4 regions of the Pseudoalteromonas sp. M58 genome follow, and region 3 is predicted to be linked to each of the others. Evidence: predicted binding sites of a transcription regulator. Region 3 holds the regulator's gene; each other region holds the start of a gene.
The links. The regulator sigma-54, encoded in region 3, starts transcription at its own class of promoters, with help from an activator protein. The targets are predictions, from matches to a motif close to GTTGGCACGNNNNTNGNNT.

Region 1 (7,263 bases), 410 kb from region 3:
GTGTACCGCCGCATGCAGCAATTAGCGAAACCGTTAATGCGTTACAACAATTACGCGCTCTTGGCTTAAAAGGGCTTATTAACGCCATTTTACGAAGCTTTCAGCGCCAACAAGCTGAGCTTGAAGAAAAAGCCAAACAAATTCCGGTGTGTTTATACAACCATCCAAACTGGTTTATAAAGCAAGTAAAAGAAGCCTACCCAGATAGCTGGGAAGACATTCTAGAAGCTAATCAGCAACAAGCGCCAATGTGGCTTCGAGTGAATCAATCGCAGTTTAGCACCCAAGAATATAGCGAAATGCTAACCGCTAACGATATTGAACATACTCTAAATCCTGATTTTATTGATGGCATTAAACTAAGCAAACCACGCGATGTGTTTTCACTTCCTGAGTTTGATACCGGTGCCTGTTCAGTACAAGATGCGGCAGCGCAGCTTGCTGCACGCTATCTAGACCCACAAAATGGTGATTCAATACTCGATGCCTGCGCAGCGCCTGGTGGTAAAACCTGCCATATTTTAGAGCTTGCCGACGCAGATGTGCTTGCGCTTGATAGCGATGCCACACGCCTAGAACGTGTTAAACAAAACCTAGAACGCATAGGTTTGGGCGCCGACTTACAATGTGGTGATGCATCGCAACCTCACACTTGGTGGGATGAAGAACAGTTTGATCGTATTTTGTTAGATGTACCCTGCTCTGCAACTGGCGTAATTCGTCGTCACCCAGATATTAAATGGTTACGTCGCGCATCCGACATTAACGATTTATCGACCCTCCAAGGCGATATACTCGACAGCATTTGGCCATTGTTAAAGCCAGGCGGTACATTGGTGTATGCAACTTGTTCGGTGCTTCCACAAGAAAACCAACAACAAGTTGCTAAGTTTTTAGCTAATAATGAAGACGCAGAGCATATTCCTTTGCACAGCGAAGACACTAAAACCACACCAGGCTTGCAGTTATTACCAGGCGAAAGTGACGGTTTTTACTACGCTAAATTAGTTAAAAAAGCCTAGGCAACACATTTAGCTACTTCAATTTAGAGGTAGCTAATACTTTGATGTAATTAGTATTAATAATACGGGTACATAATGAAAATAATCATACTCGGTGCTGGGCAAGTTGGCGGCACACTCGCAGAAAACCTAGTGGGTGAACAAAACGAAATAACCGTAGTTGATATCGACGGTAACCGCTTGCGCGAGCTGCAAGATAAATACGATTTACAAGGTGTTGCAGGCCACGGCGCCCACCCTGACGTGTTAAGTCGCGCAGGGGCTGAAGATGCCGATATGATTATTGCGGTGACCAGCTCAGATGAAGTTAACATGGTGGCATGCCAAGTTGCCTACAGTATTTTTAATACACCGACCAAAATAGCCCGTATTCGCTCTGAGCAGTATTTAAAATACCGCGAAAAACTCTTTCATAATGATGACTTACCTGTCGATCATTACATAGCCCCAGAAGCACTCGTTACTAAGTATATTCGCCGCCTAATAGACTACCCTGGCGCATTACAAGTACTGCAATTTGCCGATGGCATGCTCTCTTTAGTGGCTGTAAAAGCCTACTATGGCGGCTTATTGGTAGGCTATGCCCTATCTACACTTAAGCAGCATATTCCTAATGTTGAAACTCGGGTAGCCGCTATTTACCGCCAAGGTAAAGCGATAAAACCGTTAGGCACCACCGTAATAGAAGCCGACGATGAAGTATTTTTTATTGCCGCAACCAAACACATTCGTGCGGTAATGAACGAGCTACAAAAGCTGGAACGCTCGTATAAAAAAATCATGATTGCCGGTGGCGGTAATATTGGTGCAGGCCTAGCCCGTTCACTGGAAAGAAACCACAGCGTTAAGTTACTAGAGCGAAGTAAAGAGCGTGCCGAACAGCTTTCTGAAATGCTCGACAACACCGTGGTATTTTGTGGTGATGCATCCGATCAGGAGCTGCTCTCTGAAGAACACATTGAACAGGTTGATGTGTTTATTGCCGTTACCAACGACGATGAAGTAAATATAATGTCGGCTATGCTCGCAAAACGCATGGGGGCACAAAAAACCATGGTGCTTATTCAACGAGGTGCTTACGTTGATTTAGTACAGGGCGGCGAAATTGATATTGCGATTTCACCACAACAAGCGACTATTTCTGCGTTGCTGACTCACGTGCGCCGTGGCGACATTGTAAACGTGTACTCGTTGCGTAAAGGGGCTGCAGAAGCCATAGAAGCCGTTGCCCATGGTGATGAAAATACCTCTAAAGTGGTAGGTCGCGCAATTGCCGATATTAAATTGCCTGCAGGTACCACAATAGGTGCAATTGTGCGAAATGACGATGTACTGATTGCTCATGACGATACAATTATTTTGTCAGGCGATCATGTAATCATGTTCTTAATTGATAAAAAGCACATTAACGTGGTTGAAAAGTTATTCCAAGTTAGCGCTATTTTTCTATAATTAAACTGCTTGAGTTAAGTAATCAACAAACACAAAAAAGCCGCTGACTATTAAGCGGCTTTAGTGGAGTATGATGAGTTAATACTTATTGTACTCTTGCAAACTCTTCTTTAGAAAGTTCACCATTTCCGTCGGTATCTAAATCATCAAAAATGTTCATTAGTTGTTTATTAGCGGCGGCTTCCTGCTGGCTAATTACACCATCGCCATTACTATCAAAAGAGGCAAAATCTACCGCTGCATAAGCTGCTGATGATGACGCTAATACTAAAATCGCAAGTGTTGTGTTTAATGCTTTCATAATAAGTCTCCTATAAGAGGGAAATCCTTCTCTGAGATCCCTGTGCAATGAAAAAAGTCAAAAATTAAAAGTTTGCAAACTCAGCTTTAGAAAGCTCACCATTACCGTCGGTATCAAGCTCAGTAAATGCGGCCGTTAAATCAGCGTTTACAGCGGCTTCGCTTTGACTAATAGCACCGTTACCATCAGTATCAAGCATGTCAAAGTCGCTTGCTGCAAAAGCAGCTGATGAAGAAGCAAGAGCGATAAGTGCGAATGTTTTATGTAATGTTTTCATAATTTAATCCTTCAAAATGTAATGCAATGGTCTATCAAAAAATTGTGTCTGGCTATCACGGTCCTTGTTATTCTCTTTCATAGGCTTCCTTGCCTATTTAGGTTGTCTTTGGCAACTCAGAATATACTTAGCCTTGTCTTATGCTTTCGAAAATTCTTCTTTTGATAGCTCACCGTTTTGGTCAGTATCAAGCTCTGAGAACATGCTCATTAATTTTGCATCAACCGATGCTTCGCTTTGGCTAATAGCGCCGTTACCGTCGGTATCTAGTGTGTCAAAGTCGCTCGCTGCAAAGGCAGCTGATGAAGAAGCAAGAGCGATAAGTGCAAATGTTTTGTGTAATGTTTTCATAATGAGTATTCCTTAAAATCGTTTAAATAATCGGGGAGCTTTTAACTCCCAAAACTTTAATAGCTTAGGGTTATGCTTTAGAGAACTCTTGTTTTGATAACTCACCGTTTTGGTCAGTATCAAGCTCTGAAAACATGCTCATTAATTTTGCATCAACCGATGCTTCGCTTTGACTGATTGCGCCGTTGCCGTCAACGTCTAGCGTGTCAAAGTCGCTTGCTGCAAAAGCGGCTGATGATGAAGCTAATGCGATAAGTGCTAAAGTTTTATTAATGCTTTTCATAATCTATCTTCCTTCAAAGTTTATGTTTTATGCGATTAAGTGTTTTACTTTAAATCACGTTTCGTTCAATACAGCCTGACTATTACAACTTCGATGCCAAAAATATAAAAACCATAATTTTCAATAAATTAACCAGCAACTAGCTGAAAATGGCGCTATTTAACTCGTTATTTTGTTGCTTTTTAGCAACAGTAGATAAGGCAATAAAATTAAAACAATAAAAATCAAAGAGTTGACTTTAAGGAAAACCCCACACAGTCGATGAGCAATCGCTAAAAAAGAGGATTAAATAAACAAAAAGGAAGGTGAGTTGAGTTTAATTTTGTTATAAACAAAAAAATTAGAATAAAAAAACATGTTTAACTAATTGTTTTTAATGAATTTATAAAATAAATTTGAAATGGCTTTTAAAAATAACAACAAAACATGGCTATTTGTTGCAAAAGAGCGAAAATGTTAGAGCTTGTTGATATTTTAGAATTGTAAAATGTTCAGCGTCGAAAGATAACAGGTCTTATACAATTTCAACTTCAAGTGCATTAGGGTCAATGAAGTGATCCCCCATCAGGGCTTTCATTTGCTCTTCACTGGCAAATAATCGAATTCCGCAATATATGCCCTTAGCATGTTTTTTCACACTGCATATTTGCCCTTCGTGCTTTGTATCTTCATCAAACACTACGATGCAACGCATATCTTTAATGTCGTCGATTTCTTGGGTTGTTTTAATATCAAACATAACACCCGTTAACGAAATATCTTTTATAACGCCTTCAAAGGAAGGGCGATCATCCGATAATTTTAACTTGGCTGGAAACAGCGTCGGTATACGCGCTTGCGAGCGCAGTTCAAATAGCTGTACTTGTGAAGGATAGTCGATAAACAATAACTTCGCCGGGTGAGATGCTACAGACATAAGCTGCTGACGAAACGCTAAAACATGCCCACCACTGCCCTCTATAAGCGCTCTTACCACCACCATCACACCATCGCGTAAATAATCACTTGCCATGGGGAGCCGTTTTGCATTGGGGTAATTTAAAATAATAAACTTATTTTCTAATAAGCCTATAAACTCTGTTTTTACGCGTCGGCTACTCGTGGGGGTGAGGATTTCTAAATCAACTATGCCACCCGTGACGATTTGGTTTAACTTTTCCAAATTGGTTTTTCGCATATTTCCTTCCTGATATTTATAACGTTATCCACGCCAAAATGTTGGGGTAAATAGCACAAGTAAGGTAAATATCTCTAAACGACCAAATACCATTGCCACGGTTAATATCCATTTTGCAGTATCGGTAATAGCGCCATAATGAGAAGCAACATCACCTAAACCAGGCCCAAGGTTATTTAAACACGCTGCCGTTGCTGAGAATGCCGTTATATTGTCTAACCCGGTGCCCATTAACGCTAACATAATAATAATAAAGACTAGTGCATAAGCCGAGAAAAAACCCCATACCGCTTCAACTACTTTATCTGGTAGCGCCTTTCGTCCTAACTTTATAGAGTATATAGCTCGAGGATGCACTAAGCGGTTTAGCTCTCGCACCCCTTGTAGATAAAGTAAAAACACGCGCACTACTTTCATACCGCCACCAGTTGAACCAGCACAGCCACCAATAAAACTAGAGAATATTAATAAAATAGGTAAAAACAAAGGCCAAGCAGAAAAGTTATCTGTGGCAAATCCTGCGGTGCTGCTTATAGATACAGCTTGAAACAATGCCTGATCGAGGGTTTCATCGCCATTGGCATAAACATCGTGAGATGAAAGTACCGTGAAACAAATCACCACCAGCGCGAGCTGAATACATAGAAACACTTTGAATTCAGGGTCACGAATGTAGACACTAATATTACGACTCGCTACAGCAGCATAATGCAGAGAAAAGTTAATGGCTGCGATAATTAAAAAGAACACACAAATAAAGTTAATTACTGGGCTATCAAAATGCCCCATTGAAGCGTCATAAGTAGAAAAACCACCAATAGCCACCGTAGAAAAAGCATGGCAAATTGCATCAAACCAATTCATGCCAGCGCTCCAATACGCCAAAGTACATGCAAGGGTAATAGACACATAAATATACCAAAGGTGTTTAGCGGTGTCGGCTATACGCGGGGTCATTTTGGAATCTTTAACGGGGCCTGGAATCTCAGCCCGATACAACTGCATACCACCTACGCCAAGCATTGGCAGGATTGCTACCGCTAATACAATGATCCCCATACCACCAAACCACTGTAATTGTTGGCGATAAAACAAGACCGATTTAGGCAGATACTCTATACCGGTCAGCACGGTAGCCCCTGTTGTGGTTAAGCCAGAAAAAGCTTCAAACACGGCATCGGCTAAAGAGAGGTTGGGTTCTTGTAAAAATACCAGCGGTAAGGAGGCAAACGCGCCTAGTACTAGCCAAAACAAAACCACGATTAAAAAGCCTTCGCGGGCTTTTAAATCGCCATGCTCATGCCTATTTGGGTAATAAGCCATTAAGCCAATAACAACACTGAATATAAAGGCTAAAACAAACGGCACCCCTCCACCATCTTTATAAATTAAAGACACTAGCGCTGGTGGCACCATAGTAATACTGAATAGCGCAACCAATTGGCCAAGAATTTTTATGATGGTACGAAATTGCATTGAGCGTATCGCTTTTTTATTAGTAAATTAAAATAACTACTGTATGACTCGAAATTTAATGTTTAATCATTAAATGGGATGAATGTAAGACTATTACTCTTTGATTGTTAACTCAACTGCGCCGTGGCTTAAATCAAAAATATCTTTGATGGCTTGCTGCGCTTGGCGACTATCAATGGTAATAGTCCACTCAATATTTGCAGTAAACTGTTTTTCAATATTAAGTACCTGAAAGTTCGTTTTTAAATGTTGCTCTATCGCCCCTTGCATACTGTATTCACTAAAGCCCACCAGCTCAGCGCTCGGCACTTTCACCACGGTTTGTAGTTTTGCTAAGGCATTATTGAGTGAACCACCATAAGCACGCACCAGCCCACCCGTACCGAGCTTTATACCTCCAAAGTAACGTGTTACCACAGCGGTCACTTCACCTAAGCCTGAGCCCACTAGCACATTGAGCATGGGTTTACCGGCGGTGCCATTGGGCTCCCCGTCATCAGAAAAACCATAAACATGGCTGCCCCCTGGGTTACCTGCAACATGTGCCCAACAATTGTGACGTGCATCACTATATTTTTCTTCAATATTTTTAATAAAGGCTTTCGCAGCATTTAGATCGGGCGTGTGACCTATATGAACGATAAAGGTACTTTTTTTAATTTCTTCTTGATGAAATACAGCTTCGGCTGGGTATTTATATTCAGACATAGCACTTACTTAGGCTTTAATTAAAAAAATGGGGCCAAAAGGCCCCTTTGTATCCGTTTATTTTAGCGCGTATTGGCTAACTCGTCTTTATAAGGATTTAGTCGAGTAATAAATTACGCGTCATATTTTCTAGGCTATCTTCGTGAACAATAATATTGTCCTCGATACGAATACCGCCAAAAGGTTTAAACGCCTCGACCTTTTCCCAGTTAATAA
Region 2 (7,263 bases), 370 kb from region 3:
CTCACATATATAATACAAAGTCAGAGATACAAACATTTATTGATGTTGTGAAGCACATACTTAAGGTTGCTGACTAAGCTGCTGTTTTTTTTGAGTGAGTGCTTCTATTTGTTGTTGTGCTTGCTTGATTTGTGGGTCAAATCGCTGCTTAAGTGCCGCCGTTTCAGTGGTAATGGCATTCGCAATTGAGCTGGCCCCTAAGCGATTTGCTTTATCTTGGGTCATGTAATCGATTTGCTGTTTTTTTTGTGCGTATTCTTGTTGGTATTGTTTAATCTTAAGCTCAAGCTGCACAATATCACGCTCTATTTGTTGCACCGCTAGATAATCGTCAACAGAAGTATCGGCAACAGGCGTGTTTTCAGATTGTGGCGTATTTGTTTGCATGATGTTGACGTTTCTAAGCGTGATCACTTGAGCGTCTTCAGCGCAAGGAGTTTGACTAAAAGTAGGCACTCCTTTAATGGTACATTTATAAACCGTCACTTCATTTGCCATGCTAGCAGCACAGGCACCCAAACAACACAGTAGTAATATTAGCTTTGCCATGGTTAAACCTAAGCTGGTTTAAAGTACCATTTATAATGCACTAAGTTGTGACACCATACAATTTGTTTAATTTATTAGCATACGCTCGCGACTGCGTAATACAAAGTGCAAATTAATAGAGGCTATTAAAATTTAGGCACAAAAAAACTACAATTAAGTGGCTTGTAATCAGTAATGGTGGAGAGAGAGGGATAGACTTACTTACATCCCTGTAATTAATCGCTGCGCGACGCTTGCAGCGGCCTAAAATGTTCCAGACATTTTATCGAACCCTGTCGAGAGTGCTCACCCTCCCTATTTCTTAACGGAGTTAAAATTTAGGCATAAAAAAACCACAATTAAGTGGCTTGTAATCAGTAATGGTGGAGAGGGAGGGATAGACTTACTTACATCCCTGTAATTAATCGCTGCGCGACGCTTGCAGCGGCCTAAAATGTTCCAGACATTTTATCGAACCCTGTCGAGGGTGCTCACCCTCCCTATTTCTTAAAGGAGTTAAAATTTAGGCACAAAAAAACCACAATTAAGTGGCTTGTAATCAGTAATGGTGGAGAGGGAGGGATTCGAACCCTCGATAGAGCTACAAACTCTATACTCCCTTAGCAGGGGAGCTCCTTCGGCCACTCGGACACCTCTCCGACGCATTATTCAGCGTGTTATCAATCGGAAAAAACCAATTAATACAAATAAGTGGTGGAGAGATAGGGATTTGAACCCTAGAGGGGCTATAAACCCCTGCCGGTTTTCAAGACCGGTGCATTCGACCACTCTGCCATCTCTCCACGTCGTGATGCAGGATAATACTTAGGTGAGTTGCCTGTGTAAATAGCAAAAAGATCGTTTGATTAAAAAGTGAGCGTAAATGCGGTTTTTTTTGTAAATTATGAAAATTAAAGATGATTTTTAGCTATGAGGAGGGAGCTGGCAGCAAACAGATGGAGCTAAAGAAGAAACTTCATTTAGTGGTTGGGTGTTTGCTGCAACAATACAAAAATCATGGTTGGGTGATTATTTGTATTGAATTGCACCGCCAAGTGCTAATTTTTTTCCGTAACGGTTAAGTTTAGCTAACATTCTCGCTTTGCGATTAGTTGGTTTAACTGCAACGTGAGTTGTGGCTGTTTGGTTTAATGTATTAATTGGGTTCATTGTATTCGCTCCAAGGTTGTGTCTGTTGAAAACGTGTGCATTTTGCCCGTAGGTTGGTTAAAAATAAAGCGATAAAAATTGCTGGTGAAGTATTAGTTTTTTTAATCCGAAATCGCTTTATTAATTTGTCGTTCAACTACTGGTTTATTATTTTTTGTATAATTATTCATGTGGGCTCATTGCTATGTCGCTTTTATATGGGGTCTTTTCGGTTTTTTTTGAGTTTAAACTGTTTATAAAAAGAGTTTTTTGAATATTTATTCAGATTAAATTATTTTGTATTGGTTGGGCTTAACTTTACTTTGTTCAAAGATTTAACATGTTATTTATAGGTGGTTAATTATTTATCAGATAAGAGCAGTAAATAAACGATAAAAATAGTGTTGCGAGGTTTTTAAATTATAAAAAAAGTGCCTAGGTTACTAGGCACTTTGGAGTTAGTTGCGTTTTAAAACGCTTCTAACTGGGGAACGTACCATCTCATGAATATAAATCTAAAAAGATGGGTTTAATTATGTTTGCAATTTGGGCTTACAATCATCAGCTCGGACGGCATTCTAAGTGATCTAGAGCGAAGTGAAGATTATACTTTGGTTTGTATTTTACTATGAAGCCACAAAATGCCTCTGCACAGCAAGAGCAGATCCGCTCAACAGTCTATTATTTGAGTTAAATGGGACTGGTGGGGGTAAAAAACGCAAAATGCGGCATAGCTTAAAAGCAAATGCCGCAAAGGGAGATTAATTAAAATGCTGAGCAGTTAGTGCTGTTTTATAGTAAATAACTCATAGCCTTTTAATGCAGGCACTTGCGCAGCAAGTTGAGTTTCTTGTTGTGCGATTTCAACAAAGTCACCACACAGTGTATTTGCACGCTGTTCAAGTTTTTTTGCATGGAGCTCTACTTTTTCTTCTATTTGTGCGCCCATATTTTCCATGCGCTCTTCAAAGGCTTGCATGTCGCCACCTGAACCCATTAGCTCAGAGCCTAATGCTACTAAAATACTGCCCATTGATTGCATTACGGCCGACTCAACGGCAGTTTCTATTTGTTGTTCAAACTGCTGTTCAAAGTTTTCACCAAACTGAGTGAAGCTTTGCTGGCCCATGACAAATGTACCTTGTTGGTAAAAGGTACCCTCTACTTCTTGTTGAATATCGTCCATTAAGGTAGCAATGTTATCGAGGCCATCAATATTAAATGCATTGGCGACTTCTTCTAATGCAACGCCCGCAATTTTAACGCCATCAAGTGCAATGTTGGCTACTTCAGGTAATTGCGCACGTAAATTATCTGTGTAGTTGGTCAGTGCTTGGCGCTGAGCGCTATTTAATGCTACTTGCTCGCCATTGATCGACAACTCACCTTGAGTGGTAAAAGTCATACGTTGATTGTTGGCTTTAAAAATTTCTAATTCACTTGGCTTTATACGTACATCGTTTTTAAACTCAACTTTACATTCGTCGTTACTAAATGTAATTGAAGAGCTGTTATCGTTATGAGCCATGGCGACGGGGGCGCACATAATTGCGCTAACTAATATTAATTCTTTCATGTTTATTCTCTGTTTTTTGCTGATGATAATTAACTTATAACAAGTTTGGTGCCAATAGTTTTTAGTGTTTAAAAACAGTGGCTTGTGATTTTTAAGGTGCTTTGAAGTTGAAAGTAAAGTCATTGAAAAAGCTAAAATTTGGTCAAAATAACCAATAATCAAATGCTAATAAATAAAATTTATCGATACGATAAAAAACTCTCACTTTCCACAATTCAAATTTAGCGCTATTTATTCACAATACTGACACAGAGACTATTTAGGATAGCGATGTGGCTTTATTTTGACGTAAATTTGTACAATGAATTTGCGTTGAACATTTTAATTTCACCAATTATCGCGATACAAGAATCCGTAATTGGTCTCAAACACTTTATGGAGTGGGTTGTGGGTAAGACATTTAGTTACGATGCGCTAGATGATGATTTTGTTGAAGACGAATACGAAATGGTCGGGCGTAATCAACACGACAAGAAAAAGCAAAAGGTGAAAAGAAAGTTAGAGGATTACCTTGAGCAAAAACGCTTGCGTAAAAACCTAGGTGAAGATGACTTAAACGATTATATTGATTAGGTTGTCGCTAGTACAAATCAGTGCCGACATATTAGCTTTTAACTGCTACTTAGGTAGTATTTAAAGCTCTGTGGGTTGGTAATAAAGAGGCTTTATGCCTCTTTATAATTTTTAAGCCTCAAACTTTAGCTGCGAGCAATGCTTTTTCAATTACTTTTTCTAGTTTTTCAGGTTTAGTAAAGGGCGCGTAGCGCTTAATCGGTGAGCCATCTGCATTAATCAAAAACTTTGTGAAGTTCCACTTAATTTTTCGTGTCAAAAACCCCGGCAATACAGATTTTAAATAGCGAAAAACCGAATGTGTATGCTGACCATTAACGTTCACTTTTTCTGCGATTAAAAAACTAACTCCGTAATTGATTAAACAACCTTGCGCTATTTGATTCGCGTCTCCAGGTTCTTGCTGGCCAAATTGGTTACACGGGAAACCTATAATGACTAAACCTTGGCTGGCATACTTTTCGTGTAATGCTTGCAATGACTCGTATTGATAGGTGAATCCACACTCACTTGCGGTATTTACTATTAACACAACTTTACCTACAAACTCTTTAAAATCGATAGGTTGGCCTTGCAGGCTAGTAGCACTTAGTTGATGAAATGGGTGCATATTATTAAGCTATTATTTGTTTATTTGGCATAGTCTAACCTTTGCTTGGTGATTAACAAAGTCGAAATAGTGAACACTGCTATGGCGTTACTGTTAATTTAAAATCAAAAATAACCCCATACCAGCAAGTGTGGTTAGGTAAATATTATGTGTTTTGTAAGCAACTATAATGGCTACAATCGCTGCGCTTAAATAAGGGTTTTGCCAATTTAGATTAATGCCACCATCATTTATAAATACAATCGGCACCCAAATCGCTGTTAGAACCGCAGGTGCACTGAAGCTCAAAAACTGCTGCATTTTAGGCCCTACTTTAAATGGTAGCGCGCGGTGTAAGAATAAATAACGGGTAAAAAAGGTAATACATGCCATAAGTAAAATAGTCGTCATCATGATTTAGCGTCCTTATTTTTTACTATTCTAGTTACAGCGTAACCTGCACTCATTGCTAATAGTGCTGAGCATACTAACCACAGCTCAAAGCCTGTGCTTTTTAATAAAGTAGCACAGATCCCTGCAACAATGACCGTGACAAGAGTGGCTAAATTTTTAACTCCTGGGATAACCAAAGCAATAAAGGTTGCAGCAATCGCAAAGTCGAGTCCTAAATTGGTTAGATCAGGGAGCATAGTGCCGGCTACAATACCGATAAGTGTCCAAATATTCCAAGCAATGTAAAAGCTAAAGCCTGCGCTGAGCGCGTAAATTAGGCGCGTTTGAGTCTGGTAGGCGCGAGGGTGATGCGAAAAAGCAAATAGTTCATCAGTTAAGACAAAGCTGACTGGAAGGCGCCAACGCATGGGTTGCTCAATCACTTTGTGACGAACCGCCAAGCCATATAAAAAATGGCGAGAGCTAATAATAAACGTGGTAAATAAAATGGTTAATAGAGGGGTATTACCAGCAATGAGCTCAATTGCAACCAGCTGCGCCGAGCCTGCAAATACCAGTAGCGACATGGCTTGAGTTTCAAAAGGGGTAAAGCCATTTTGTATTGCCAACGAGCCACATAAAATCCCCCAAGGAATAACGGCTAAACATAATGGCAGCATATCTAAAAAGCCTTTTAGTATCGGTTTTTTAATGGACTGCATGTGTTTTACTCTGCGCACTGGTAGAAAGACTCATTAGGATACCTTAATATTAAGATGCTAAAATAGTTAGCGTTTTAGATGATACTGTTTTTTAGGGAAGGTGCAATGTTCAAGGTAAAAGTGTGGGATGGCTTTTTAAGAAGCTTTCATTGGTTATTAGTATTGAGTATTGCTGCGCTTTATTTTAGTGCTGAAGAGGGCATGATAGAGCTACATTTTGTGGTTGGCTTTTTTACTTTAGCGCTTATCTCAACGCGGATTATATGGGGTCTTATAGGCAGTAAAACGGCAAGAATATCGGCATTACTGCATTCTCCTAAGTCGGTGCTTGCTTCTTTTAGTGGCAAAAAAATAAATGATGTGGGCCATTCTGCACCAGGTAGTTATATGGTGTTATTATTTTTTATACTGATTATTACGCAACTGGTTAGTGGTTTAATGAGCAGTGATGGCATTTTAACTGATGGCCCGTTAGCGCAGTATGTATCGAGTGATACGATTGATTTTGCCAACTGGCTGCACCATATCAATTTTGATATTTTATTTTATGCGATTATTTTGCATGTTGTGGCTATTATTGCTTACAAAATTAAAGGCAAGCCTTTAGTAAAAGCAATGATCACCGGCAATAAAGCACTGCCAACACAAAGCTCAGAGCCTGAGACAAAGTCACCATGGATTGCATGGTTTTTATTGTTACTATTACTGATTTTATTAATGAGTACTTGGGGAAGTGAGCCTTTAAGTTATCTGCTTAGTTAAAAAAATGGCGCTAATACAGCGCCATTTTTATTGTTTAATACACAGAATTTATTAGTCTTTGAATTGCTTATGGCAATCTTTACAGCCTTTAGCCCATGCACCAAATGCTTTACCAATGACCGCTTTGTCACCTGTTTGAGCTGCTACAGCAAGTTCATCAGCATATTGCTGAAACGCTGTCGCTTTTTTCATAAAAGTATCGTTTTCAGACCATACCGCAGGAAGTGCTGATGTATCGCCTTTTTCAGTGCCTGCGTAAAAGGCCTCCCAAGGCATTTTAGATAATGCCGCCGCGTTATTTGCACGCTGTTTGAATTGCTCTGCATCAAAAGGAATTTTACCCTTAAGCATGGCACCCATATCGCCTATTTGAACTGAAATCATAGAAAATGCAGCTTGGCGATACTCAATTGCATCACTCGGCTCTTTAAATGCAGAATTTGCAGATACACTAAGTGCGCATGTAGATAGTAATGCCCCGATAAATACTTGCTTCAATTTCACTTTACTCTACTCCTTTGAGGGTTCTTTAATTATCTTTGTATATTAGCTTAGGCTTTAGTTCAAGGGAAAGCATAGATTATTACTTTGATATTATTAACGGGATTTTAATCGGGCTGATATTATTTTACGGTTTATTGTGAATGTTTGTAAATGCAGTGTTGCTGCTTGTTGTTTGATTGTGTACATTCAGGTGTCATAAAAATAACCAATGAAGAGCATTTATGAAAAATAATATTTTTAAGCTGTCAGCGTTGTCTGCAGCGATAGTAATTTCGCTATCAGGGTGTGGTGGAAGCGATAATGATAATAACAATACAGTTCCAGTTGTTACTGATGTAGCACCAAAAGCGAGTGATGTTGTCGTTACTGATTTAAAACAATGGGTTCCAGTTACTGCAGACTTTAAAGCAAGTGATAATGATGGTGACGCACTTACTTTTAGTTTTACTGAAAATGGCGAGGCAATT
Region 3 (7,263 bases):
TAACTTGAACAAATTGACCACTATTTAGTGACTTAGTCACCTGTTTTAGTTGTTGTAGTGGAATATCTTGTTCTAAAGCTTCAGGCATTGGCGTCCTTAATTAAATTGTATTACATGCTGGAAGGGTATAAATGCTATTCAATTTTAGTTTATCTTACTTTATGTGAGCAAACTACCTCAACCACTATTAACCTAAGCTTAGGATGATGAGTTAATAATGAACTTTTTTATTCTTGCTCATTAAATCGTTGGTCGATGAGCTCACCTATTGCGCTAAGTGCAGGCTCAGCGTCGGGGCCTTCGCATACCACCTTAACTTCTTTGCCTTGGCTGCTTTCGAGTAACATAAGTGCCAGCACGCTATCGCCAGCGGCTTGTTTGTCATCTTGAAATAAAGTGATTGTGGCATCAAATTGCACAGAAAGCTGAGCTAATACTGTCGCCGCTCTAGCGTGTAATCCTAATTTGTTTTTTATTAAAAATGTATTTTCTAAGCGCATTGCATGTTCTCACTCGGTATTATTCTTGTTCTCGGTGGCGAATTTTTACATTAGGATGGCTCATTGCAAAGCTTTCGCCAATGGTTTGCGCTAAATAAACAGAGCGGTGTTGCCCACCGGTACAGCCAATTGCAATGGTTAAGTAGCTGCGGTTATTTCGTTCTAAATGCGGCAGCCATGTTTGCACAAATGTTTGAATTTGCCATGTAAATTTTTGCACTATACTGTGACTTGCTAGGTAGTCTTTTACTGGTTGGTCCAGCCCTGTAAGTGGCTTAAGCTCAGGCTCCCAATGTGGGTTTGGTAAAAAGCGGGCATCAAATACGTAATCTGCTTCTTTAGGGATGCCGTGTTTAAAACCAAATGACTCAAAGGTAATGATCAGTTGTTTATCTTTTTTTCCGAGTATTTTTTCACGAATAGACTCAGCAAGCTGATGCACACTTAAATCTGTGGTATCAATCATATAATCAGCACGGTTAATCAATACATCAAGTAGTTGTTTTTCTTTTTTTATGGCTAAATCAAGCGGCAAAGAATCAATAGATAAAGGGTGGAGACGTCGCGTTTCTGAAAAACGTTTTATTAATGTTTGATCGTCACTGTCTAAATAAAATACCGTTGGTTTAGTAAAACCAGGTAAATATTCAATGATTTCATTAAACTGCTGTTGCTCTTTAGGTAGGTTACGTACATCAACACTCACGGCAATTTTATTATAACTGTCGGAAACACTGCGCACTAATGATGGTAATAAATTAAGAGGAATATTGTCTACACAATAATAACCTAAGTCTTCCACAACGCGTAACGCCACAGATTTACCTGACCCTGAACGACCGCTTATAATTATTAATTCCATTTATCACCTTTCTTTATTACTACGATTGACTGACGATAACCTGATACAGTTCGCTATCCGATTTGGCGGCGCGTAACTGTTTACAAAATTCTTTATCATTGAGCTTATCAGCAATCGTGGCTAGCGTCTTCAAATGCTGCTGATTATCGCCATCGGGAACAATTAACGCGACAAAAATGTCAACCGGTCGGTTATCAATCGCATCAAAATTAATAGCTGTTTCGCTCACTAAAATCAAAGCTAGGGGCTCTTGAGCACCACTCATGCGACCATGTGGAATAGCAATGCCTCGACCAATGCCTGTACTTCCTAGCTTTTCTCTTGCAGTTAATGCATTAAGAATATCTTGTTGTGTTAAATAGGGCAGCTTATTGTGAGCCAATTCACTGATAAATTCTAAAATTCTTTTTTTACTATTAAAAAGGACCGCAGCTTTACTGCAGTCCTGACAGATAAGTGAGCTTAGTTTCATAGTGTTAGTGTCGAGCAAGTTTCTCTTTGTGTTTAATTACTTGACGATCTAGCTTGTCAATGAGCGAGTCTATAGCGGCATACATATCTTGATGCTCAGTAGAGGCAAAAATCTCAGCGCCACTAACATGAACGGTTGCTTCAGCTTTTTGGTTTAGTTTTTCTACATCGAGAATAACGTGCACATTCGTTATGTGATCAGTGTGCCTCTGTAACTTCGAAAATTTACTATTTACGTAGTCTCTAAGCGAGTCGGTAATATCTACATGGCGACCAGTTAAATTCAGTTGCATAAACATTTTCCTCTTTGTTGTACGCCTTAAATCAAACTTTTACGTTGATTAGACGGGGGAATAGCTAGAGATTCGCGATATTTTGCAATGGTTCTCCTCGCTACTTTAATTCCTTGCTCTGCCAATATATCTGCAATTTTACTATCACTCAATGGTTTAGCTGAGTTTTCTGCAGCGATTAATTTTTTAATTAATGCACGTATTGCTGTTGATGAACATTCGCCACCATTTTCAGTACTTACATGGCTTGAAAAGAAATATTTAAGCTCAAAAATGCCACGTGGTGTATGCATGTATTTTTGCGTAGTAACACGCGATATAGTCGACTCATGCATTTCCACCATTTCAGCCACATCGTTAAGCACCATAGGCTTCATAGCCTCAGGACCGTGTTCAAAAAAGGCCTGTTGCTGCTGCACAATACAGTTGGTTACTTTAAGTAGCGTGTCATTTCTACTTTCTAAGCTTTTTATAAACCATTTAGCCTCTTGTAAGTGCGAGCGAATAAACTGGCTATCACCACTTGATTTAACCGTACGCGACATAGCTGCATATTGGCTATTTACTCTGATCTTAGGCATGCTATCTGGGTTTAATTCAACTACCCAACGACCTTTAACTTTTTTAACCGACACATCAGGAATAACGTATTCAGACTCTTCTCTGACAATAGTGTCTGCCGGTTTTGGGCTGAGCGTATGAATCAACGTCATGATTTCTTTTAGCTCATCTTCTTTAAGCTTTGTTTTTTTCATTAACGTGCGATAGTCACGTGCAGCAAGTAAATCAATATGATCGGTTAAGATCATTTTTGTTTCGTTTAAAAAAGGTGTGTCTTTATCAAATTGATTTAGCTGAATACACAAGCACTCTTGTAAACTACGCGCGGCTATTCCCACTGGATCAAATAGTTGAATACGCTTTAGTACCGCTTCTATTTCGTCAAGTTCAACTTCATCTTCGCCGTCGTTTTCTTGGTTAAAGCTTTCTAATATTTCTTCACAGCTAAGGGTTAGAATCCCTGAGTCGTCTACAGCTTCTACAATTGCAATAGCTATCGCTTCATCGGTAGGACTAAACGGCGTCAGTTGAAGTTGCCACATTAAATACTCATGCAGCGTTTCAGTCGAAGAGCCTTGATAAATAGATTCATCTTCTGGCATTGGGCCCGATGAAGAGGCAGGCGCAGCGCTCATATATTCATCCCAAGTAACATCCATAGCCATATCATCGCTAATAGTGTCTTTGGTCATTGCTTCGCCGCTATCTTGCTCATACTCGCTAGGTTTATCGTCAGCTGAGGCACTTAGCGTTATGTCATCGTTATCGGCTTTTTGTTCGTTTTTACCTGCAGTGTCTTCGCTGTAATCGTGTTCTTCAACTTCAAGCAAGGGGTTGCTATCGAGCGCTTCTTGAATTTCTTGCTGGAGATCCAATGTACTGAGTTGCAATAAGCGAATTGCTTGTTGCAACTGTGGAGTCATTGTAAGTTGCTGGCCCATGCGCAGCTGTAATGATTGCCTCATGTATCTCTAACAATCCTTTTAAATTATTATAATTAATATTAGCAGATGCTTAGTGTAATAACACACATATTAGAGCTTGAACTGCTCGCCTAAATAAACATCGCGTACTGTTTTATCGTTTAATACATATTCTGGAGTGCCTGATGCAATTAACTCTCCATGAGAAACTATGTAGGCTTTTTCACAAACATCAAGAGTTTCGCGTACGTTGTGATCTGTGATAAGTACGCCAATTCCTCGGTTTTTAAGATGCTCTATAATCTTTTTAATATCTAATACTGAGATAGGATCAACCCCCGCAAAGGGTTCGTCTAAAAGGATAAATTTAGGGTTTGCTGCTAACGCGCGAGCAATTTCAACGCGGCGACGTTCACCACCTGATAAAGCCATACCTTGACTATCGCGGATATGCTGAATGCTAAATTCATCAAGTAAATTATTTAAGGTATCTTCGCGTTGTTGTTTATTTAATTCTTTACGTGTTTCTAAGATAGCCATTAAGTTTTGATAAACAGTCAGCTTTCTAAAAATAGACGACTCTTGCGGTAAATAACCAATCCCTAAACGCGCTCGGCTGTGCATCGGTAATAAAGTAATATCTTTATCATCAATTGATATTTTGCCTTTATCGCTAGGGACAAGGCCTACAATCATATAAAAGGTGGTGGTTTTACCTGCACCATTAGGGCCAAGTAACCCCACAATACTGCCAGCTTCAACCTCTAGGCCAACGTTTTTTACAACTTCACGACCTTTATAGCTTTTAGCTAATAGCTCTGCTTTTAATGTGCTCATGGTTGGCCTTTATCATCTTCTTTTTTATTTTCAACAGGCACTAAAATAGTGTGTACACGGTCTGTTGAGTTTTCGTCTTTTTCTGCGCTAATTAACTGCTGCTCGATATCGTAAGTGATACTTTTAGCTGTTATTTGTTGACCTGCTTGAGCAATGCTTGCATCGCCGATTAAGGTTAAAAAACGCAGCGACACATCGTAACGCACTTCATTAGCACTGGCGCTCATTATGGTGCCATCAGCTTGGGTTTCTTCAAAATATGCAGGGCTGCCTGTGGCAATTAATAACTGTTTGTTATCGCCTAGCTCATCGCGTTTATGCACTTCTAAACGGTCAGCTGTGATACGGCGATTACCATGAATAATTTCAACATTTTTCTCAAAAATGCCTACGTTTTCTTTTAATTGACCTTCTTGCTTATCTGCACTAATTGAAATTTGATTAGCAGCGGGGGCTTCAGCAGGTTCAGCGCCATTACTGTTAAAAGCAATTAATAGTGAGGGAAAAATTAAAATTTTAAATAGGTTATTGGTCATAATATAGGGTTCGCGTATGGTTAATAAGTTTAATCACCTCGGTTTTTAAATCGGCCTCAAGGCCTTTACCTGTGATTTTTAAATTAGGTCCTGTAATAACGACAGGCTGCTGTGATTGCATGGTTAATAGTTTTATATCAACATTGATGGTCTGGGCGTTGATCGTATCGATCATGGCGTTATCTACTAAGTTTTGAGCGGTTACATTACCCTCTAACACCAGTTGACGGTCGTCGTAGAGGGTGGCTTCATCGGCGTTAATACGCCATGTTTGCTGCTCGTTGTATAAAGTGAATATAGGCTTTTCAAAAAAGGTAAAACCGAGTTGTTGATACAACTCCATTTTTACCGCAGTTACCTTATGGCTCACTTTACCTTGTTCATTATAAGCCGTTTGTTTTAGCTCAATAGCGGTATAATCAGGCTTAGCAATAACTTGTGTTTCTTCGCTTGCAGTAATATCAACCTTAGTAAAATAAGGATACCAGAGCCAAACCATACAGCTTATGAATAAAACGCTCAGTATAATGCGCGCTACATTCATGAACTCGTTCCTTGGCTAGTTAGTGGCTTGTTATTTTCGAGCATAAGTAAGTCTGTCAGCTCTCTTACCGCACCAAAACCGCCGGGCAGTTGGGTTACATAATGTGATAAACGTTTAATAAGTGGATGAGCATCGTTTACGGCAACCGCAAAACCGACTTGCTCCATTACTGGCATGTCTGGGCCATCATCACCTATATAAGCAATTTGCTCATCGCTAAGCGCTAATTTTTGTTTTAATTCTTGATAGGCTATAAGCTTGTCTTCTTGGCCTTGATATATATGTTGTACGGTTAAACTGCTCATACGTTGCTGCACTATATGAGAATGGCGCCCAGTGATTACGGCGACTTCAAAACCGCTGTTAATCAGGGCTTTGATACCAAATCCGTCTTTGGTGTTAAATGCTTTGAGTTCTTCACCTTGGTTTCCAAGGTAAATACGGCCATCAGAAAATACACCATCAATATCACAAATTAATAGCTTTACTTTTTTTGCGCGCGCCTTTGCATCATCACTTAGCGGTTGATAGAGATCTTCAAATTGCATTTATAGCACTCCCGCTTTAAGTAAGTCTTGCATATTTAGTGCGCCAATCGGTTGATTATGCTCATTAATTACAATTAAACCATTAATACGTTTTTGTTCCATAATATTTAACGCTTCAGCCGCGAGCATCTCTTGGGTGGCTGTAGTACACGACTTGGTCATCACAACATTAATTTCAGTGCTATGAATGTCAATACGTTGCTCTAAAATACGGCGTAAATCGCCATCGGTAAACAGGCCTGATAATTGCTGGTCACTATCAACAATAGCGGTCATGCCGAGTCCTTTGGCCGACATTTCAATTAAGGCATCTTTAATCGTTTGCGTCTCGTTAATGATAGGTGTATCAGCACCACTGTGCATAACATCTTTAAGAGTTAAGAGTAATCGCTTGCCTAAGCTACCACCAGGGTGCGATAGTGCAAAATCATCAGCAGTAAAGCCGCGTGCTTCTAATAATGCCACCGCCATGGCATCACCCATAGCGAGTGTGGCAGTGGTACTTGCAGTAGGTGCTAAGCCCAATGAGCAGGCTTCTTGTTCAACTTTAATACACACATGCACATTTGCCAATGTTGCCATGGTTGAGCCTTGGTTGCCTGTCATGGCAATCATTTTGGCACCAATGCGCTTTAATACTGGAATAATATTAAGTACTTCGCTGGTTTCACCAGAGTTTGAAATGAGGATAACCACGTCATTTGCTGTGATCATTCCTAAATCACCATGGCTTGCTTCACCCGGGTGAACAAAAAATGCGGGGCTGCCGGTACTGGCAAGAGTGGCGGCTATTTTGTTACCAATATGGCCTGATTTACCCATGCCAATAACAATAATACGACCTGAGCAGTCAAACATTAATTGACAGGCTTGGTTAAAGCTTTCATTAACGTATTGTGTAATATCGCTGAGTGCTTGGCGTTCAATCTCTAGAACACGTAACCCTTGTTGAATAAAGTTTAGCGTTGACATGGGCTATCCTACTTGACTAAAAATATAACCTTGGTAAATCATAAATGCGACGATGAGCAAGCCACCTTCTATTCTATTGATACGTCTTTGACCTCTAAAGTTCAATGACATAGCAATTAGCGCCAAGGTTGCGCCAATCATAATAATAACATCACGGTTAGCAACCGAAGTATCGATAACCGATGGATTAATTAATCCTGCCAGCGGTAATACCGC
Region 4 (7,263 bases), 1.3 Mb from region 3:
TGAATTTCCATACCGGCAAATTCAATCGGCTCATCAGTTACTTCACCAGTCACAGGTGGTACAAGAGGATTACCATCACGTAATATCTCATACTGATCAGGCGATGAAGGGGTCGCACCAGGGATCACATTAACGTTATAGGTATTGATCGTTGGAGAAATAAGCGGATCTGGGTCTGAGTTATAATTATCTTTATGAAAACGATCAAACTCACCTTGATTTTGAACATAAACAGTTCCAGCGGTAATACCGCCTGATGGCGCTCCATCATTCGATACCACATCAAGACGTGCATCAACTCGTTCAAATACATTAAAGCCATTATCGCTTGATTTGATCTCAACGCCTTTTGCAATGGTTACTTCGTGCTGGCCTTGATCGCCTTGGTATTCGTATTTGCCATTAGTGCTATTAAATGTATAAGTTTGAATATCGTCTTGATAGCCAGAGAAAAGGTATTTCCCCCCTTCAGATTGACTATTCATTAAGTTAAGCAGCGATTTTTGTAACTCTTTTAGTTCACTGGCAACCGAAGCCAAATCACCTTTATCTAACGAACCATTGCCCGCTCGTATAGTTAACATTTGCGCTTCTAAAATAGTGTCGTTCATACCTTGTAATAAACTTTCTTCGGTTTCTAAACGCCCTTTTAGCTGGTTAATATTCTTCGTCAGCTGCTCATTAGTTTCTATTTTATTGGTGTACAACATACCCTGCGAAATAGCAGCAGGGTTTTCTGAGGTACTCAAATATTTTTGACCTGTCGTAACGCGCTCCTGCGCACCAGCTACATTTTGTTGATTCTCAAGTATTTTATTAATGTTATTTTGATACATTAAATTATTTGATAAACGCATAATTACCTCGCCGCACTCAGTAAAGTGTCAAAAATAGAACGTGCTGCAGACAGTACTTGAGCCGATGCAGCATAAGATTGCTGAAAACGCAGCAAATTAGCTGCCTCTTCATCTAAATTTACGCCGGATAACGATTCATACCAGGCTTCTGATTGCTGTGCTAAAGCATCAAATGCCGCCCCGTTGGTTTTTGCTTGACTGGTTACTACACCAACATCGGTTACTAATCCAGCATAGGCCTGGTTCAAGGTTTTATGATTATCGGCTGAGGCACTTGCTACCACATTTTGACGTACTAAGTCGCTATTTTGTAAGTCAGCGAGTTTTTGACCATTACGGTTATCATCAAAACCGCCTTCATTAAATTCTAAATTAAAGGTATCACCTGTAGCCGGTACCCCTTCAATATTAAAGTCAAAACCATAGCCATCATAAGGAGGCCCCGCTTGCGCCAAAATATTGTTAGCAGGCGGTGTAACCGTAAACGTGGTTGTACCATTACCATCAGTAAGTTGATATTCGTTAGCATTAGCAGTTTTAACAATGTTAATAGGACCATTTGCTAAGCCTAAAGGGTTTGTAAAACTGCCGGTAGTTACATCGCTCACATCACCCGGTGAAATAGTCCCAGTGCCTGTATTATCAAGCCCGTCTGCTGTTCTAATTGGAGAGGCCAATGCAATGTCTTCTCCCCGACCTGTTGTCAGCGATATATTGCCTGCCGCGACACTATTAAGTTTTACCTGAAATTGGTCACCGGCATTACCGGCTCCGGTTACGTTTAGCTCTAAACCAAACGACTCCCCGCTGGTGATTGCCGCAGAGTCAATAATGCCACTCGGTGGAATAACAGCTAACGATGCACTGCCTAAAGGCTCGCCTTTATTATCTATTGGCTGAATACTTACTTCGTTAGGGTTCCCCGTATAGGTGATCACAAAATCACTCGCTGGTAGTTCACTGCCTTTACCAGCTTCAACGGTTGCTGACATATTAGCTGTTCCGGTATTTGCTTGATAAACAAAAGCACTGACCGTTGGGATATCAAAAATATCGCCTCCAAGCTCACCGTTTGCATCCATTCCTAAACGGTTTTGCTGATTAAACGAATCAGCAAGCGCAATGCCCATCTGACCTATTTGATTTTGTGCAGGCACCAAAATATCGTCTCTAAATGCCAATAAGCCACCAATTTTACCTTTGAGTTTAGTGGGATCTATTTCTAGTGGAACGGCTTGGCCACCATTTACATCTAAGCGTAACTCTTTAAAATTGGCATCGGGATCGCCACTAATCGAAAATAAGTTAAATGAACCATTTTGCATAACAACCGCTTCACCTGTGCCCATAAATACTTGTTTTTCACCATTAGGGCCATCGAGTGTTTCTATATCAATTAGTTTTGATAAATCACGTATTGCTTTATCACGCTCATTGTAAGCTGAGCTAGCATCTGCTTCGTTTTTAGTGCCATGAACACCCGCAATTTCTTGATTTAACGAACTAATACTTTCGATTAACGTATTCGCCTCTTCAGAAAATATTTCTAATTGCTCATTAACCACTGCTTTTTGCTCTGAAACAATACCTGCAAGCCGGTCCATTTGATCAATCAGATTTTGCGCATCACTCATCACTAATGAACGAGCAACCGTAGATGAAGGTTGGTTAAGTGCTTCTTGTACGTTGTTAAACATCGAGTTGATACTAGTTGATAAGCTGTTTGATTTTTCTGAAAAAATTTGATCAACCCGACTCGCCTCGCTAACAAATTGATCAAAAAAGCTTTTATTTGAGGTATCTCGGTTTAATTGCTTTTGTGCAAACTCATTTAATAACCGGTACGTTTGACCGCGGCCCACCTGATTATCAATCATAGTAGTAAATTCAGTGCGCTCTCGTACATACCCTTCAGTATTAACGTTTGCGATGTTTTTACTTGTCGTTTGCAATAACTCAGAGTTTGCTCTTATTCCTGAATTAGCAATGTTTAATAAATTAAACGACATGTTACTCTACTCCTTGGCGGATAACGCTTGTGGCGATATTCTTTAACTCGTTACTGTTAAGCACTCTTTTTATTTTGTCTGCATAGTTAGGGTCGGTTGCATAACCGGCTTGCTGTAAAGAGTCTAAAAATTTGTGCGGTTTTGCTGTATTGTTTAATGCATCTTGATAGCGAGGGTTCTGCGTTAAAAAATCCACAAAATCATTCACGCTATCTTTTATTGAGTCATACGCTCTAAAGCTTGCTTGCTTTTTAACTGCAGCGCCTTGCTCAAACTCTAAAGTGACCTTACTGGCTTTTTCGCCCTGCCAACTTTTATCTGACTTTATATTGAATAAATTATTTGAGCTATTGCCATCACCTTTACTGATAATATGTTTACCCCAACCAGTCTCTAATGCTGCTTGCGCAACCATAACCGCCGGATTTAAACCAATTTTCTTAGCCGCTGTTTTTGCATGCTCCCACACTGTACTTACAAATTCCTCAGCATTTTCAAATGTGCCAGACGCTATGTTTTGTTCGCTTTTTTCAGTTGAATCAACGAGCGGCACTTTTTCAGTGACCTTTTGGTTTTCTTGATGAGGTAAGGTGCTACCCGCACGTTGGTCACTAAAGAAATCTGACGTTGTACGAAGAACAGAGCCTGGCATAAAGTTTTTTCCATCTGGCGATAGTTGCTGCACAATTAAATCTGCAAGACCTAAAGAGCCATTTGATGAAAGCTCTGTAGCCATCTGTTGGTCGTGCATTTCTTCAAAAAACTTCACGCCACTTGCATTAAATGGGCTTTCTTTGTCTTCAAAAGCCTCATTGGCTTTACGCATACTTTTAAGTAGCATTTGGGTGAAGATAGCTTCAAATTGTGCCGCCGCTTTTTTTAACGCCGCTTTAGATGCATCGGTTGATGCATCACCGCTGTTTAAAGCATCTCGACGCAAAGAGTCTAAGTTGCCTAAATCAAAAAAGTTTTGTTTATCTAGATGATTTGTTTCCATCAGCTTTTTGACACAATAATTAATAATACTTAATGCCATGCAATAATTGAGCCAAGCGAAGTGAAAGGTTCTAGGTTCTAGGTTCTAGGTTCTAGGTTCTAGGCAGAGATTAAACTAAGTGAGAGACGCGAGGTAAACTCGCTACTACTTATTGTGTAGGGTTAAATTCAGTGTTTATTGCTGTGGTAGCAGCGGCTTTATGCCGCGTCTTTTTTAGGTTAAATGTTAAAGACCCTAAATAGGGTCTTATAAAACTAAATTACAACAAGCTGACCATTAATGGCGCCGGCTTCTTTAAGTGCTTCAAGAATAGCCATCAAATCACCTGGAGCAGCGCCAACTTCATTAATTGCGCGAACTAAATCATCAAGACTCACACCTGGGTCAAATACAAAAGCACGTGAATCATCCTGATTAACGTCAATAATACTTTGCTGGGTAACCACTGTTTCACCCTCTGCTAGAGGATTTGGCTGCGCCACATTTTGTTGCTCAGCAATGGTCACAGTAAGGCCACCATGGGTGATAGCAGCAGGTTGTAATTTAACATTTTTGCCAATAACTATAGTGCCGGTACGCGAGTTAACAATTATTTTAGCCGAAGTATCCGCAGGCTTAAACTCTAAGTTTTCAAGAGTTGATAAATACGATACGCGCTGTGAAGCATCTCGTGGAGCAACTACCCGAATAGAGGCGGCATCGAGTGCTTGTGCGCTATTTGGGCCGATTAAATCATTAATGGTTTTCTCTAAACGTTTTGCGGTTGTAAAGTCCGGACGATTTAAATTAAAGGTTATATAATCGTTTTGCATAAATGGGCTTTTAACGGCACGTTCAACAGTGGCACCGTTTGGCACGCGCCCTACGGTTGGCGTATTAATAACGACTCGGCTGCCATCTAGGCCTTCAGCACCTAAGCCACCAACAATTAAGCTGCCTTGTGCAATAGCGTATACATTGCCATCAACCCCTTTTAAAAATGTTTGTAATAACGTACCGCCACGCAAACTTCCCGCACTACCAATTGATGAAACGGTAATATCGATGGTTTGCCCTGGTTTTCTAAATGGGGGAAGTTCTGCATGAACCGCGACTGCGGCAACATTTTTAATTTTTGGCTTTAGGCTTGTTGGTAACGTAATACCAAAACTATTAAGCATACCTTTGAAGCTTTGCTCGGTAAAACGGCTTTGCTCACCGGTACCAGGTAAACCAACAACCAACCCATAGCCCACTAATTGGTTTGAGCGCACCCCTTCAACCATAGACACATCTTTAATTCGCTCAGCACTGGCAGTTAATTGCCAGCCTAGTAGCACCATAAAACAAAAAACTTTAAAACCATTCATGTTGAATGTCCTCTAAAAGGGAAACAATGAGCTACTAAAGAAACGCGTTAACCAACCCGGGCTTTGTGCCTCTTGAGTTTGACCCTTACCTGAATACTGAATACGCGCATTCGCAATACGATTAGACTCAACGGTATTATCAGCATTAACATCTTGTGGACGCACTAACCCCTCTAAGCGAATAAATTCTTCACCGGTATTTAGCGTTAGCCATTTTTCACCGCGAATCACTAAATTACCATTTGGTAATACTCGCATCACGTTAACCGAAATATCGCCAACTAGGCTGTTTGATTGATTTGATTTTGAGTCACCTTTAAACGACGCATCACTACCAACCCCAAATTGAATACTATCGCCACCAATATTAACCGGTAAACCACCTAAACCAATAACAGGATCGAGGCTAGCATCTGTTTGTTTATCTGTTTCTGTTTTAGCCGCTTTTGTGGCTTGGGTTGACTCTTGCAATTTAACCGTAATGATATCGCCTGTTCTAAGTGCTTTCTTATCGGCATATAAGTCATTCGATAACTGAGTACTGAATAAAGAGCCAGTTGCTACCACTGGCTCCATATTAGGCTCAGGATACATAGGTGCATAGTAGGGATCGTCCTGCACTACTTCATTATTTTGTGTAGATACACAACCGCTTAACAGTAAAGTCCCTACTGCAAATAACATGATATTACGCATACAATCCCCCAAGACTATAATTGTTGATTGATGTAGCTCATCATTTCATCAACCGCTGAAATTACCTTTGAGTTCATTTCGTAAACTCGCTGAGTTTCAATCAAATTAACCAACTCTTCGGTCACATTTACATTTGATGTTTCAAGTGAACCTTGAATAATTGTACCTAAGCCCTCAACCCCCGGGTTACCTTGAACAGGTGCACCACTTACTGCAGTTTCGGTATAAAGGTTTTGCCCTATAGGCTCAAGGCCCGACGGATTGATAAAATCACTAATAGTAATTTGACCAATAACCACGTTTTCGGCTTGACCTTTAATGCGAACTGACACTTCACCATCTTGAGATACGGTGATTGACTGTGCATCATCAGGCACATTCATTTCAGGCTGAACAACGTAACCGGCACCCGAAGTTACAACTCGCCCCTCACCGTCGGTGGTAAACTGGCCGTTACGCGAATAGGCAATATTGCCATCAGGCTGTAAAACCTCAAAAAATCCAGGACCAGAAATCATCCAATCTAATGAATTTTCAGTGGTGAGCATGTTACCTTGGGAAAAGTTTTTCTGATTAGCGACCACTTTCGTACCCGCGCCCAGCATTAAGCCCGACGGCATTTCGGTGTCTTGCGATGAGCGACCGCCTGGTTGATTAATATTTTGATAGAGTAAGTCTTCAAAAATAGCGCGGCTTTTTTTGTAACCCACTGTACTGGCATTCGCTAAGTTATTTGATATAACCGATATATCTGTTTGTTGAGCGTCAAGCCCTGTTTTACTTATCCATAATGCTGGATTCATAATAATATCCTCACGTTATAGTTAAACGATGCGCATCAGCTGTTCTTGACGTTCGTCAATCTCTTCAGCTGTTTTCATCAGTTTTACTTGTAATTCAAATTGGCGTTGATGACTGATCATATCGACCATTTCATGCACAGGATTTACATTCGATTTTTCTAATGTGCCACCTAATACTTGTACATTGGCTGATGTTTCGACTATTTGGCCTGATTTAGCTCTAAATAAGCCATCGTTCCCCTTCTCGAGTGTAGCGTTGTTTGCATCAACTACTTTTAGCCGATCAACTTCTTCTAAAAAGTTAGCCGGTGCACCTTGAGGGCGAACTTGAATAGTGCCATCTTTGCTAAATTCAATTTTTTCAATCGGTACAGGTAATATGACTGGCCCACCTTCGCCAATAACTTGACGACCGTCGCTGGTAGTCAACATTCCTTCAGCCGTTATATTTAACGAACCCACTTTTGTATAGGCTTCATTACCGGAGGCATCCTGAACACTCAGCCATGCATTATCACTCATAGCAATATCAAGGCTGCGACCTGTTTCGAC

Region 1: AAGD16_RS00080 (EF-hand domain-containing protein) is a predicted target of sigma-54. The motif match lies at 3,769-3,787, and genes of this name have one in related genera.
Region 2: AAGD16_RS00310 (YggN family protein) is a predicted target of sigma-54. The motif match lies at 3,291-3,309, and genes of this name have one in related genera.
Region 4: flgJ (flagellar assembly peptidoglycan hydrolase FlgJ) is a predicted target of sigma-54. The motif match lies at 3,901-3,919, and genes of this name have one in related genera.

What each region holds. Positions count from the first base shown of each region.
Region 1 covers NZ_CP152390.1:17,165-24,427, reverse strand. Annotated here, with positions in the region: gene rsmB (16S rRNA (cytosine(967)-C(5))-methyltransferase RsmB) at 1-1,022, shown strand, start outside; gene trkA (Trk system potassium transporter TrkA) at 1,098-2,474, shown strand; gene AAGD16_RS00095 (EF-hand domain-containing protein) at 2,560-2,775, opposite strand; gene AAGD16_RS00090 (EF-hand domain-containing protein) at 2,840-3,052, opposite strand; gene AAGD16_RS00085 (EF-hand domain-containing protein) at 3,191-3,403, opposite strand; gene AAGD16_RS00080 (EF-hand domain-containing protein) at 3,474-3,686, opposite strand; gene AAGD16_RS00075 (flagellar brake protein) at 4,201-4,863, opposite strand; gene AAGD16_RS00070 (TrkH family potassium uptake protein) at 4,888-6,339, opposite strand; gene AAGD16_RS00065 (YigZ family protein) at 6,433-7,047, opposite strand; gene pepQ (Xaa-Pro dipeptidase) at 7,145-7,263, opposite strand, start outside.
Region 2 covers NZ_CP152390.1:58,075-65,337, forward strand. Annotated here, with positions in the region: gene AAGD16_RS00285 (aminotransferase class V-fold PLP-dependent enzyme) at 1-77, shown strand, start outside; gene AAGD16_RS00290 (DUF4124 domain-containing protein) at 61-549, opposite strand; tRNA gene AAGD16_RS00295 (tRNA-Ser) at 1,095-1,187, opposite strand; tRNA gene AAGD16_RS00300 (tRNA-Ser) at 1,241-1,331, opposite strand; gene AAGD16_RS00305 (hypothetical protein) at 1,558-1,698, opposite strand; gene AAGD16_RS00310 (YggN family protein) at 2,459-3,253, opposite strand; gene AAGD16_RS00315 (PA3496 family putative envelope integrity protein) at 3,641-3,826, shown strand; gene AAGD16_RS00320 (glutathione peroxidase) at 3,945-4,436, opposite strand; gene AAGD16_RS00325 (AzlD domain-containing protein) at 4,530-4,829, opposite strand; gene AAGD16_RS00330 (AzlC family ABC transporter permease) at 4,826-5,530, opposite strand; gene AAGD16_RS00335 (cytochrome b/b6 domain-containing protein) at 5,636-6,292, shown strand; gene AAGD16_RS00340 (cytochrome c) at 6,344-6,796, opposite strand; gene AAGD16_RS00345 (S8 family serine peptidase) at 7,018-7,263, shown strand, end outside.
Region 3 covers NZ_CP152390.1:425,723-432,985, forward strand. Annotated here, with positions in the region: gene mgtE (magnesium transporter) at 1-88, opposite strand, end outside; gene AAGD16_RS01955 (HPr family phosphocarrier protein) at 228-500, opposite strand; gene rapZ (RNase adapter RapZ) at 520-1,362, opposite strand; gene ptsN (PTS IIA-like nitrogen regulatory protein PtsN) at 1,382-1,834, opposite strand; gene hpf (ribosome hibernation promoting factor) at 1,839-2,126, opposite strand; gene AAGD16_RS01975 (RNA polymerase factor sigma-54) at 2,153-3,652, opposite strand; gene lptB (LPS export ABC transporter ATP-binding protein) at 3,722-4,447, opposite strand; gene lptA (lipopolysaccharide transport periplasmic protein LptA) at 4,444-4,983, opposite strand; gene lptC (LPS export ABC transporter periplasmic protein LptC) at 4,973-5,527, opposite strand; gene kdsC (3-deoxy-manno-octulosonate-8-phosphatase KdsC) at 5,524-6,075, opposite strand; gene AAGD16_RS02000 (KpsF/GutQ family sugar-phosphate isomerase) at 6,076-7,047, opposite strand; gene AAGD16_RS02005 (calcium/sodium antiporter) at 7,051-7,263, opposite strand, start outside.
Region 4 covers NZ_CP152390.1:2,431,435-2,438,697, forward strand. Annotated here, with positions in the region: gene flgL (flagellar hook-associated protein FlgL) at 1-857, opposite strand, end outside; gene flgK (flagellar hook-associated protein FlgK) at 860-2,866, opposite strand; gene flgJ (flagellar assembly peptidoglycan hydrolase FlgJ) at 2,868-3,863, opposite strand; gene AAGD16_RS11295 (flagellar basal body P-ring protein FlgI) at 4,118-5,212, opposite strand; gene flgH (flagellar basal body L-ring protein FlgH) at 5,225-5,908, opposite strand; gene flgG (flagellar basal-body rod protein FlgG) at 5,923-6,711, opposite strand; gene AAGD16_RS11310 (flagellar basal body rod protein FlgF) at 6,733-7,263, opposite strand, start outside.